2 regions of the Faecalibacterium butyricigenerans genome follow, and region 2 is predicted to be linked to the other one. Evidence: riboswitches for the same ligand, from Rfam matches in the RefSeq annotation. Region 2 holds a riboswitch; the other holds the start of a gene.
What was found. Region 2 has a riboswitch for FMN ahead of ribD (bifunctional diaminohydroxyphosphoribosylaminopyrimidine deaminase/5-amino-6-(5-phosphoribosylamino)uracil reductase RibD). Riboswitches for the same ligand answer to the same signal wherever they lie in the genome.
Positions count from the first base shown of each region.

Region 1: it holds a riboswitch for FMN, as region 2 does, so the genes downstream of both, LKD23_RS03655 (ECF transporter S component) here and ribD (bifunctional diaminohydroxyphosphoribosylaminopyrimidine deaminase/5-amino-6-(5-phosphoribosylamino)uracil reductase RibD) in region 2, are expected to answer to the same signal.

Region 1 is NZ_JAJEQL010000005.1:109,152-114,606, reverse strand. Features, by position in the region: gene LKD23_RS03660 (MATE family efflux transporter) at 120-1,538, shown strand; gene LKD23_RS03655 (ECF transporter S component) at 1,649-2,248, opposite strand; FMN riboswitch at 2,391-2,511, opposite strand; gene LKD23_RS03650 (mechanosensitive ion channel family protein) at 2,654-3,739, shown strand; gene LKD23_RS03645 (ZIP family metal transporter) at 3,777-4,412, opposite strand; gene LKD23_RS03640 (DUF3873 family protein) at 4,705-4,899, opposite strand; gene LKD23_RS03635 (YfhO family protein) at 5,040-5,455, opposite strand, start outside.
Region 2 is NZ_JAJEQL010000011.1:27,176-32,630, forward strand. Features, by position in the region: gene LKD23_RS06070 (bifunctional 3,4-dihydroxy-2-butanone-4-phosphate synthase/GTP cyclohydrolase II) at 1-577, opposite strand, end outside; gene LKD23_RS06075 (riboflavin synthase) at 590-1,231, opposite strand; gene ribD (bifunctional diaminohydroxyphosphoribosylaminopyrimidine deaminase/5-amino-6-(5-phosphoribosylamino)uracil reductase RibD) at 1,195-2,319, opposite strand; FMN riboswitch at 2,471-2,585, opposite strand; gene LKD23_RS06085 (DNA primase family protein) at 3,201-4,520, shown strand; gene LKD23_RS06090 (plasmid recombination protein) at 4,916-5,455, shown strand, end outside.

The DNA of each region.
Region 1 (5,455 bases), on a different contig from region 2:
CGGCCGGGGGATGTTATAATGCGGAATCAATTTCATCACGGAAGCTGCTGGTTTGACAAATTTCAGCCTCTTACTTATAATAGGAGAGCAAATTCAACCATAACGAAACAGGAGACGACATGACACTTTCTTTGGAGCAGATCTCCGCCCGGATGCGGCAGGGCGAAGACATCCCGCTGTCCGATACTGCCCGCATCGCCCTGACCCTGAGCATCCCGTCCATCTTGGAACAGCTGGTGGTCACGGCCATGGAGTACATCGACGCCGCCATGGTGGGCCACATCGGCGCAGAGGCCACCGCCGCCATCGGCATCGTCAGCTCGAGCACATGGCTGCTCCATGGCATCCTCGTGGGGCTGTACACAGCATTTTCCATCCAGATCGCCCAGTACCTCGGGGCCGACCGCCAGCAGGACGCCCGGGGCGTGCTGCGGCAGGCCATGCTTTTCAACCTGATGCTGGGGCTCGGCGCTGCGGTCTTCGGCGTCGGCATCAGCCGCTTTCTGCCCGGGTGGCTGGGGGCAGACGTCTCCCTTCAGGCCAACGCCAGCGCCTACTTTGCCATCTGGTCAGCGGCTCTCCCCTTCACCATGGCGATGGGGATGTATACTGCCATGCTCCGGGCCACCGGCGACGCCCTGACCCCCGGCCTCATCAGCGTGCTGGTCTGCGCGCTGGATGTGGTCTTCAACTTCTTCCTCATCAACCCCACCCGGCAGCTGGTGCTGTTCGGCCAGAGCGTTACCGTCTGGGGCGCAGGCCTCGCCGTGCCGGGCGCAGCGCTGGGCACGGCCCTCTCCACCGTCGTGGGCGGTCTGCTGGCGCTGGGCGTCCTGCTGCTGCGGGACGGCCCGCTCTGCATCCGTAAGCCCGGCAGCTGGCGCATCACCTCCGCCTGTCTGCGCAACCTCTGGCGGGTGGGCGCACCGCTGGCCGCAGAGCGCGCAGCCCTCTCCTCGGCGCAGGTGCTCCTTGTCCGGATCGTCTCGGGCCTCGGCACGGTAGCCATCGCCGCCAACAGCCTCGGCGTCAGCGCCGAGGGCCTCTGCTATATGGCGGGCTACGGCATTCAGGACGCCTCCATCGCCCTCATCGGGCAGGCTGTCGGTGCCCACCGCCGGGACATGGCCAAGCGGTTCGCATGGCTCTGCACGGCGATGGGCATAGCCATCATGGCCCTGTCGGGCGTAGGTCTCTGGCTCTTCGCCCCGGCCCTCATGGGCATCTTCACGGCGGACGCCGCCGTCATCGCGCTGGGTGCGCGGGTGCTGCGCATCGAGGCCTTTGCCGAGCCGATGTTCGGTGCCAGCATCGTCGCCAGCGGCGCGATGCAGGGCGCAGGCGACAGCACTGCCTGCTTTTTGCTGAATCTCCTCAGTATGTGGGGCATCCGGCTCACCCTCGCCTTCCTGCTGGCCCCTCGGCTGGGCCTCGTGGGCGTCTGGGCCGCCATGTGCCTCGAGCTTTGCATCCGGGGCGTGCTCTTCCTCCTCCGGCTTGCAAGGGGGAAGTGGCTCGACAAGGGCGCTTTGCAATAAAAAAACAACCTCTCCGTCATCGCTTTGCGATGCCGCCTCTCCTCGGTAGGAGAAGCGGCAAAGCCGAAGGCTTTGACTGAGAGGTTTTTCTTTCTTACTTAATTACTTGATTACTTGCGGCCATGCAGGATGGGCGACAGCGGCTTATAGATGACCATGCAGAGCACGGCATCCAGCAGGCCCTTGACCAGCGTGAAGGGCAGGTTGAAGATGACGAGGCACTTAATGAGGCTGTCCGCCGAGGGCAGGATGGCCTGATACATCCCGAGGATGGCTTCCAGCGGCATATGGTAGAACTCCACATAGGCCGGGTAGGTGATGAAGTAGTTGGAGGGTACACTGAAGACGGCCATTGCGGCGGCACCCGCCAGCGCACCGAGGATGGCGGTCTTGCGGCTCTTGTGACGCTTGTAGATGAAGCCCGCCACAGCGGAGAAGACAGCGCCCAGCATAAAGTTGCACAGCTCGCCCACGCAGGCGGTGGAGGTGCCCTTGATGACGATGTGGAGCAGGTTCTTCATGAAGCTGATGACCACGCCGTACACCGGGCCGAGGGCGAAGGCACCCAGCAGGGCGGGCAGGTCGGAGAAGTCCATCTTGACGAAGGACGGGATGAGCATCGGGATGGGGAACTCGATGAACATCAGGATGAAGGCCACGGCGCTGAGCATAGCGGCGACGGTCAGGTTGTGGGTCGTATCTTTTCTCATAATTTTCCTCCCGGGGCAGCTGCCCCACTCAATAAAGACTGGAAAGCCCTTTTCGCACGCGCCGGAACCGGGAAGACAAATGAAAACGCGCCCTGCCATAGCCTAACACTATAACAGGGCGCGCACAAACAAACCGATTTGTCTGCCGTTTCTTGCATCCGGACTATACCGTTGGCCCCGGAGTCTCACCGGGTCAGCACTCTTTGGGAGTGGTCGCGGGCTATACCGCCAGTGGGGAATCACACCCCGCCCTGAAACGAACTTTCTGGGCAGAGTATAACGCGCTCTCCCTTTCTTGTCAAGCCCCTTTGTTCAACTTTTTAACAACCCGCCCCGGATTTGCGCCGGAGGCCGGAGTATGCTATACTGATTCCATCATTATTCGTCCGGAAGGAATTTGTTTTTATGATCTTTACCATCCATGATTTAGGCTTTTCGTTCGCCGGGCTGCTGCTGGAAGGCTGGTTCGCCTTTGCAGCCCGGTGCGTCTGTGCGCTGGCTCTGCTGTTCGTCGGCTGGGTCTGCTGCCGCTGGCTCCGGAAAAAGCTCTTCCCCCGCCTGTTGCAGCGCAGCTGGCACTTCGCCTTTACCCATCCCCTGCTGGAGAGCTTCGCCAGCCCCGCCGCCCGCATCGCGTGGTATACCGGCATCTATCTGGCCCTGCGCAGCCTGCCGTGGGCCATTCCCGGCTTCCCGGCCCTCCTGCTGAAGGTCTACCGGATGCTGCTGGTCTTCCTCATCGGCACCGGCTTCTACCACGCCTCCGGCATCGCAGCCCTCCTGCTGGCCTCGTCCAGCGAGGAAGTCCGCACCAACCGCACCCTCCTCACCCTGCTGGATAAGGCCTACAAGATCGTTGTCGTCCTGCTCTGCGGCGCGACCATCGCGCAGGAGAGCGGCCTGCCTGTGGGCAGCATCGTGGCCAGTGCGGGTCTTGTCGGCCTGACCATCTCGCTGGCCGCGCAGGACATGGCCAAGAACTTCTTCAGCGGCGTGGTCATCCTGCTGGACAAGCCCTTCTCCATCGGCGACTGGATCTCCGTCGGCGAGGTGGAGGGAGAAGTGGTGGACATCAACTTCCGTTCCACCAAGGTACGGGCCTTGGACAACTCGGTCTACATCCTCACCAACAGCACCGTCAGCAGCGCCACCATCAACAACGCCACCCTCCGCAACAAGCGGCTCTACCGCTTTACGCTGGGCGTCACCTACGACACCACCCGCCCCCAGCTGGAAAAGCTGATGGCTGACCTGACCGCCATGCTGAAAGCCAGCCCCGACGCCTACGAGGACACCGCCTTTGTCCGGATGACCGGCTTCGGCGATTCCAGCATCAACCTGATGGTCTCCGCCTATCTTCGCACCGCCGACTACGGCGTCTTCCTGCGGATGCAGAACGACCTGAACCTGAACATCATGGACGTGATGAAGGCCGACGGTGTGGAATTTGCCTTTCCCTCCACGACGGTCTATCTCGAAAAAGAGGGCTGAACCTAAAAAATCCGATGCAGATGCATCGGATTTTTTGTTACAGCGCGATGTCCAGTGCCATCATAAGGGCAAAGCCCAGCACCACGCTGACGACGCCCGCCGGTTCGTCCTGCCCCACGGCCTCGGGGATCATCTCCTGCGCCGTCACGCAGACCATGCACCCGGCGGCGGCGCTCATCAGCCACGGCAGGGCGGCGCTGACCCAGCCCGCGAGGGCCAGCGCCAGCAGCGCCCCCAGCGGCTCCACGAGGCCCGACGCAGCCCCGGCGCAGAAAGCTTTCCGCCTCCCCTGCCCGGCCTGTGCCAGCGGCAGGCTCACCGCCGCGCCCTCCGGGATGTTCTGCAGGCCGATGCCCAGCGCAAGGGCCAGCGCCCCGCTGACGGCCTCCGGCTCACCCCGCAGCGCCAGCGCCGCCGCAAGGCCCACCACCATCCCCTCCGGCAGGTTGTGGAGGGTCACAGCCAGCACGACCCGGCCCATCCGGCCATGCTCCCTCCCGCCGCCGTGCATCAGCCGCCCGGCGGCTTCTTCCAGTCGCAGCAAGCCCACAGCGCCCAGCACAAGCCCCGCTGCCGGGGCCAGCCAGACCGGCAGCGGCCCGGCCTCTGCCCGCTCGATGGCGGGCAGGAGCAGGCTCCACACGCTGGCGGCCAGCATGATGCCCGCCGCCATGCCGCAGAGCATCCGCCGGGTGCGCGGCTCGTCGGCCCGCCGCACCAGAAAGACCCCCGCCGCACCCAGCGCGGTGCAGAGCGCAGGCAGCAGCAGGATGACAGCCGTAAACAGATAGACGTTCACATTGCATTCCCCCTTCCCACCGATGTATGCGGCAGAAAGAGAGAGTGTGAATGCAGAAAGCGGAGGCCTCCCGGACAGGGAGGTCTCCGCTTTTTTCTGCACAGCGTTCCTTATTCCGACAGCTCGTGCAGCGTCTCCGTGCACGGCAGTCCTTCCAAAGCATTCTTCAGCTGCGGTAGCAGCGGTCCTGACCCACGAGCCAGTCCTCGCACAGCCGCTCGGCCTCTTCCCGGCTGCGGCTGACGCAGTGGAACAGCCGCCCCTTCAGCGAGCAGTAAGAATAGCGGATCTTCGACACTCCATTTGCATCCCGGAACGACTCCCATCGTTCCTGTCCCGGCATCAAACAGCTTTGCTCCATGATTTTTCGCTCTTCCTTTCCGGCCGCTCTGGGCAGCACAACGTGTTCATTTTATCACGTTTTGGCCGGGGAGGCTATTCGCTCTTTCCACAAAAAGCGCCTTGCTTTTTAAGGGAGAATGTGTATTGACAGCGGGGGATTCAACAGCGTTTCTTTTTCTTCCAGACAAAATACCCCGTGTATACCACAAACACCGCCAGCCCGGCCAGCGAGACCTTGCCGGCCAGCGAGAAGCCGTCGGCCTGATAGACAAAGTCGATGGTGTTCTCCCCCGCCGGGGCCAGAACCGCCATCAGCCCCTCATCCACCCGGAGGATGTCGGTCTCCTGACCGTTGACGTAGGCTGTGAAGCCGTCGTCGTAGGGGACGGAGAAGAAGACGAGGTCCTCCTTTCCGAGGTCGATCTCGGCATGGAAGCCGGAGTTGGTCATCTGGAACACGCTGCACGCAGAGGCCCGGCGGTCGGCACAGTCGGAGACATAGGTGTCATACCACAGGTCGTTCCGCTTCTCCTCGGGCAGCTTTTTGAGATACTGGCCATAGACTGCGGCATCCT
Region 2 (5,455 bases):
CACGGATGGTGATGAATTTGATCTGGAAACGCTCTGCCAGCTTTGCCAGTTCAGCGGTGCGCATCATCGTGCCATCCTCCCGCATGATCTCGCAGCACAGGCCGCATTCTTTCAGCCCTGCCAGACGGCACAGGTCAACGGTTGCTTCCGTGTGACCGTTGCGCTCCAACACACCGTTCTTTTTTGCCAGAAGGGGGAACATATGGCCCGGTCTGCGGAAATCTTCTGCTTTTGCGTGATCGTCCACACAAGCCATCGCCGTAATGGAACGCTCTGCGGCAGAAATGCCCGTAGAAGTAGAAACGTGGTCGATGGACACCGTAAATGCCGTTTCATGGTTGTCGGTGTTATACTGCACCATCTGCGGAAATTGCAGCTTCTGGACGAAAGCCTCGGACATCGGCATACAGATCAGACCTTTGCCGTGGGTCGCCATAAAGTTGATGTTTTCGGTGGTGGCAAATTCGGCAGCACAGATGAAGTCCCCCTCGTTTTCACGGTCGGGGTCATCCGTTACCAGAATGATTTTTCCTTGCTTCAGGTCTTGCAAAGCTTCGGGAATGGTATTGAAGTTCATCGTAAACTCTCCTTAAAAGCCGCAGCGCAGCAGCATTTCTTTTGTGAGCGTGTTTTGCTTCGGTGTTTCTGATGGAAGCAGCCTCTCGATATATTTTCCAACAACATCGGTTTCCAAATTGACAAAATCCCCTTTGTGCCGTTGGTTCAGGTTCGTCTGACGGACGGTGTGCGGTATCGTGGACACGGAAAAGCCCGTAGGTTCCACCGCAGCCACGGTCAGGCTGATACCGTCTATTGTGATAGAGCCTTTTTCAACGACATAGCGAAGAATCGCAGGATCTGCATGAATGGTGTACCAGATAGCCGTATCGTCTTTTCGGATATTAGCAATGCGTCCGACACCATCCACATGGCCTGCTACGATGTGTCCGCCAAAACGTCCGTTGGCCGGCATGGCACGTTCCAGATTGACAGCACTTCCAACGGTGAGCTGTGCAAGTGCAGAGCGGTTCAAGGTCTCGTGCATGACATCCGCAGCAAAGCTATCCGGGAAGAGCTGCCTGACGGTCAGGCAGATGCCGTTGACGGAGATGCTGTCGCCGATCCTGGTTTCTTCCAGAACCGTTTTTGCACGAACAGTCAGTACGGCGGAATGCTGTCCCCGATTGATGGATTTTATTGTTCCGACTTCTTCCACGATTCCGGTAAACACGGGTACTCCACCTCACTTTCGATCAGGAAATCTTTGCCAAGCTGTTCCAATCGGCTGTTCTTCAGGCGGAATGCAGCATCCGGAAGCGGGACACCTGCACCCTCAATGGGTACTTTGGCATCCCTTCCTCCGAACAGCTTCGGGGCAATGTAAGCCTGTACCTGCTGCACGATGCCGCTTTCCAGTGCAGACCAGTTCAAGGTTCCGCCGCCTTCCAGCAGAATGCTGTCGATCTGCTCCTGCCCCAGCTGTTCCATCAGTTGCAGAAGATTCACATGACCGCAATGCGCTTCCAGACAAAGGACCCGGCACCCGGCCTGTTGATATGCCGCCTGCTTCTCCGGGTCGCCGCAGCAGGTCGCAAGAATGGTCGGAACCTGTTTGGCGGTCATGACCACCTGTGATTGCAGTGGTGTCCGCAAATGTGTATCACAGATGATCCGGACGGGATCACGGCCACCCTCTATCCGGCAGGTCAGCAGCGGGTCATCTGCTAGGATGGTTCCGACTCCCACCATAATGCCGCGGAATCGGTGTCGCTGCCGTTGAACATGATTCCGGGCAATTTCCCCGGTGATCCATTTGGAAGCGCCTGTGTATGTGGCGATTTTTCCATCCATCGTCATGGCGTATTTCATGGAAACGAAAGGGCGTTTTGTGGTGATATAGTGGAAGAACACCTTGTTCAGCGCATCGCATTCCTCTTGCAGAACATTTTCGGTCACATCTATGCCGTGTGCGCGCAGGATTGCAATTCCTTTTCCAGCCACCAGCGGATTCGGGTCAGCAGAACCCACGACCACCCGGTGAATGCCCGCGTCCAGAATCGCATCCACGCAGGGCGGCTGCTTTCCGTAATGGCAGCACGGCTCCAATGTCACATACAGGGTCGCTCCCTGCGGATCTTCGGTGCAGGATGCCAGCGCATTGCGCTCCGCATGAGCCTGACCGTATCTCTGGTGCCAGCCCTGTCCGATGATCCTGCCCTCTTTTGCGACCACGGCACCCACCATCGGGTTGGGAGATGTCCATCCGCAACCCTTTTTTGCAAGCTGCAAAGCCAGACGCATATACTCTTTGTCGTTCATCGTGTTGCCTCCAAAAGAAAAAGCCCTGAACAAAAACGTTCAGGGCAAGCCGAAAAAACACAAGGGATCCTTGTGCAAAAAAGAAAGCTCCAGAATGCAAACGCATCCCAGAGCAGCCTCCACAAGCGCAGGACCGTACGGGTTCTGCGCTTGGTATCTTCTTTCATCCAGACTGTACTGTCGGCTTCGGAGTTTCACCGAATCATGCCTTACGGCTCGTGGGCTGTACCACCGGTAGGGAATCGCACCCTGCCCTGAAGATTTCTGATTCAATTACAGCGGCATTATAGCACGGCTCCTTTCGGATTGCAAGGGCATTCTGCAAACCGGGACGAAACCGGGATGAAGATGGGTACGAAACTTTTTGACTATTATTGCCTTGTCAAGAGGGTAGGCGTCGTCCAGCCCTCTCTCTTTTTGCCAAAGTTTTCCTCGCCTTTTCTTGCAAGCTGCCGAAAGTGACGCGTTCTCAAAAGTTTTTGTTGACACGGCTCGATTTTTGTGGTAATCTATCCCAACAATTGAATATAACATATTTTTACATATTCGTTCTGGCCCTGCGGGGCTGAACATTTTGGCTTTCAGCCGTTACATAACCGACTAGCATGACCTTCCAGAAAAAGCGAAGGCAGGGCTGGTCTGTTCTGTGACGGCTTTTTTGTTGCCGTTTTGCCCGTTGCACCTTGAAAACCGCATGACCGTCTGCATGGGATACCCGGCGATGCCCCCCCAGTGGGAGAGCCGGAAAACGCCGCCGAGAGGGGGCAGGAAATCCATGAAGGGAGAACGGCAGGACGTTGATTTCCCAGTTGCGGAGTAAAACGATGTGATCATTTTGATCACATCGTTTTTCCGTAACGCCAAGAAAGGACGGAATGCCTATGAGTAATTTTACCCCTGCATGGTTCAAGAAAGGTTTTTTCAACGAATCCCTGTTCTGTGACGATTTTCTGAGCATCCACCAACTGCTTTACTCGAATGGCGCATTTTTCACCCCGGACGGCAGAATGGTGGACCCCATGCCCCTGCGGTGTGAGATCTTCGAGATGATGCGTGAATACGTCGGGGCGAACCTTGCCAAGAAGGTCACCAATGTGGTGGACGTGCTGAAACTGGCGGCACAGGTGGAGGACTTTCCGCCTGTCACCGACCGCATCGCACTGGCAAACGGCACCCTGTATCTGGACGGTACCTTTCAGGAGGGCAAGCCGGAGATCGTGCGCAACCGCCTGCCTGTCAAGTATGACCCGAAAGCCGCCCAGCCCGTCCACTGGCTGCGGTTTCTGTCCGACCTGCTCTACCCGGAGGACATCCCCACCGTGCAGGAGTTCATCGGCTACTGCCTGATTCCCAGCAATAAGGGCCAGCGCATGATGGTCATCAAGGGCAACGGCGGCGAGGGCAAGTCGCAGATCGGTGTGGTGCTGTCCCGGCTGTTCGGCTGCAACATGAAGGATGGCAGCATCGGCAAGATCTCGGAGAACCGCTTCGCCCGTGCTGACCTGGAGCACACCCTGCTCTGCGTGGACGACGATATGCGGATGGAAGCCCTGCGCCAGACCAACTATGTCAAGTCCATCGTGACCGCACAGGGGCAGATGGACTTGGAGCGCAAGGGCAAGCAGAGCTATCAGGGTTGGATGTACGCCCGCCTGCTGGCGTTCAGCAATGGCGATTTGCAGGCATTGTATGACCGCTCGGACGGTTTCTATCGTCGTCAGCTCATCTTGACCACCAAGGATAAGCCCCTGTCTCGTGTGGATGACCCGGACATTGCCGAGAAGATGGCGGCAGAGGTCGAGGGCATCCTGCTGTGGGCATTTGAGGGCTTGCAGCGGCTGGTGAAGAATGGCTTCCAGTTCACCGAGAGTGACCGTGCCAAGCGCAACCGGGAACTGGTGAAGCGGGACAACAACAATGTGTTTGATTTCCTCGAATCCGAGGGCTACATCCGCCTGAAGGCGGATGCCTGCACCAGCTCGAAAGAGCTGTATGAGGTCTACAAGATGTGGTGCGAGGAGAACAGCCTGAATGCGATCAAGGCCAGAGGGTTCAGCGATGCGCTGATCGCCAACCAGCGCAGGTATAATCTGGAATCCACCAACAACATCGTCAATTCGTCCGGGCGGCGTGTCCGGGGCTTTATCGGCATTGAAGCCCTTGTGCAGCCCGACCTTACTCCCAACAGTTGGCGAGTATGACCCCCTATAAAGGAGAATTTGGGTGTTTTGCTGCGTACGTGCGTACGCAGCAGTCGGCTTTCTCTGTACGCACGTACGCAGCGATTGACCGAAAACGCGCCATATAAGGGGCTTTGGTTGGTGGTCAAAACGACCACCAACCAACCCCATAGCGTTAAGTGCCGGAAAGCGGCACTTACCAGCTCCTACCCAATTCCCCAAAATGGGAATCAGGGTGGGATGGCCGTTATCAGACCGTCTATCTGCCTGTTACCATTTTGGGAACAGGCAAAATCAGTTGGTCAATTTGGCCCACTGAAAAAGCCGGACGAGCTGCGGGCAGGGATTCGCAAATCGTTGCTTGTCAGCTTGCCCGGTGCAGGAGTGCAGAGGGTGCAGCCCTTTGCCCCAGTGATATGATGCTGTGCGTCATATGCTACTGGGTATTATCTGGCGCAAAACGGCGGCAGATTCAGCAGCTTCGCTGCTGCGTTCTCCCTGCCAAGATGTTGAAACGGAGGGATGTCTATCTGAAGTTAACACGACACAATGGACGAGCCGGAGCACACGGCACCTATAACCCAAAGCACAATGACCGCAGTTTTAACCTTGCTAACAGTGAGCACATCGACCCGGAACGAGCCAAGGGCAACATCTACTGGGACTGCTTTCACGGTTTCCGTTCGGCTCTCGACCCGCAAGACCCGGATGATTTGGCTGCGACTTTCTCGGATGTGGAACGGCAGTTCTACGAAACCCACTACACGGCCTTTGTTGAAAGCCAGAACGAACGCAACGCCAAGATCCGGCACACGGAGCGCAACCGCTCCATTCCTGACCTGCTGTCCAGCCGCAAGACCTGTCCGGAAGAGACCATCTACCAACTTGGAACGCTGGATGAACACGCTTCGGCAGAGGACTTGCTGAACATCGTCACCGAGTTCATTGACGAGTTC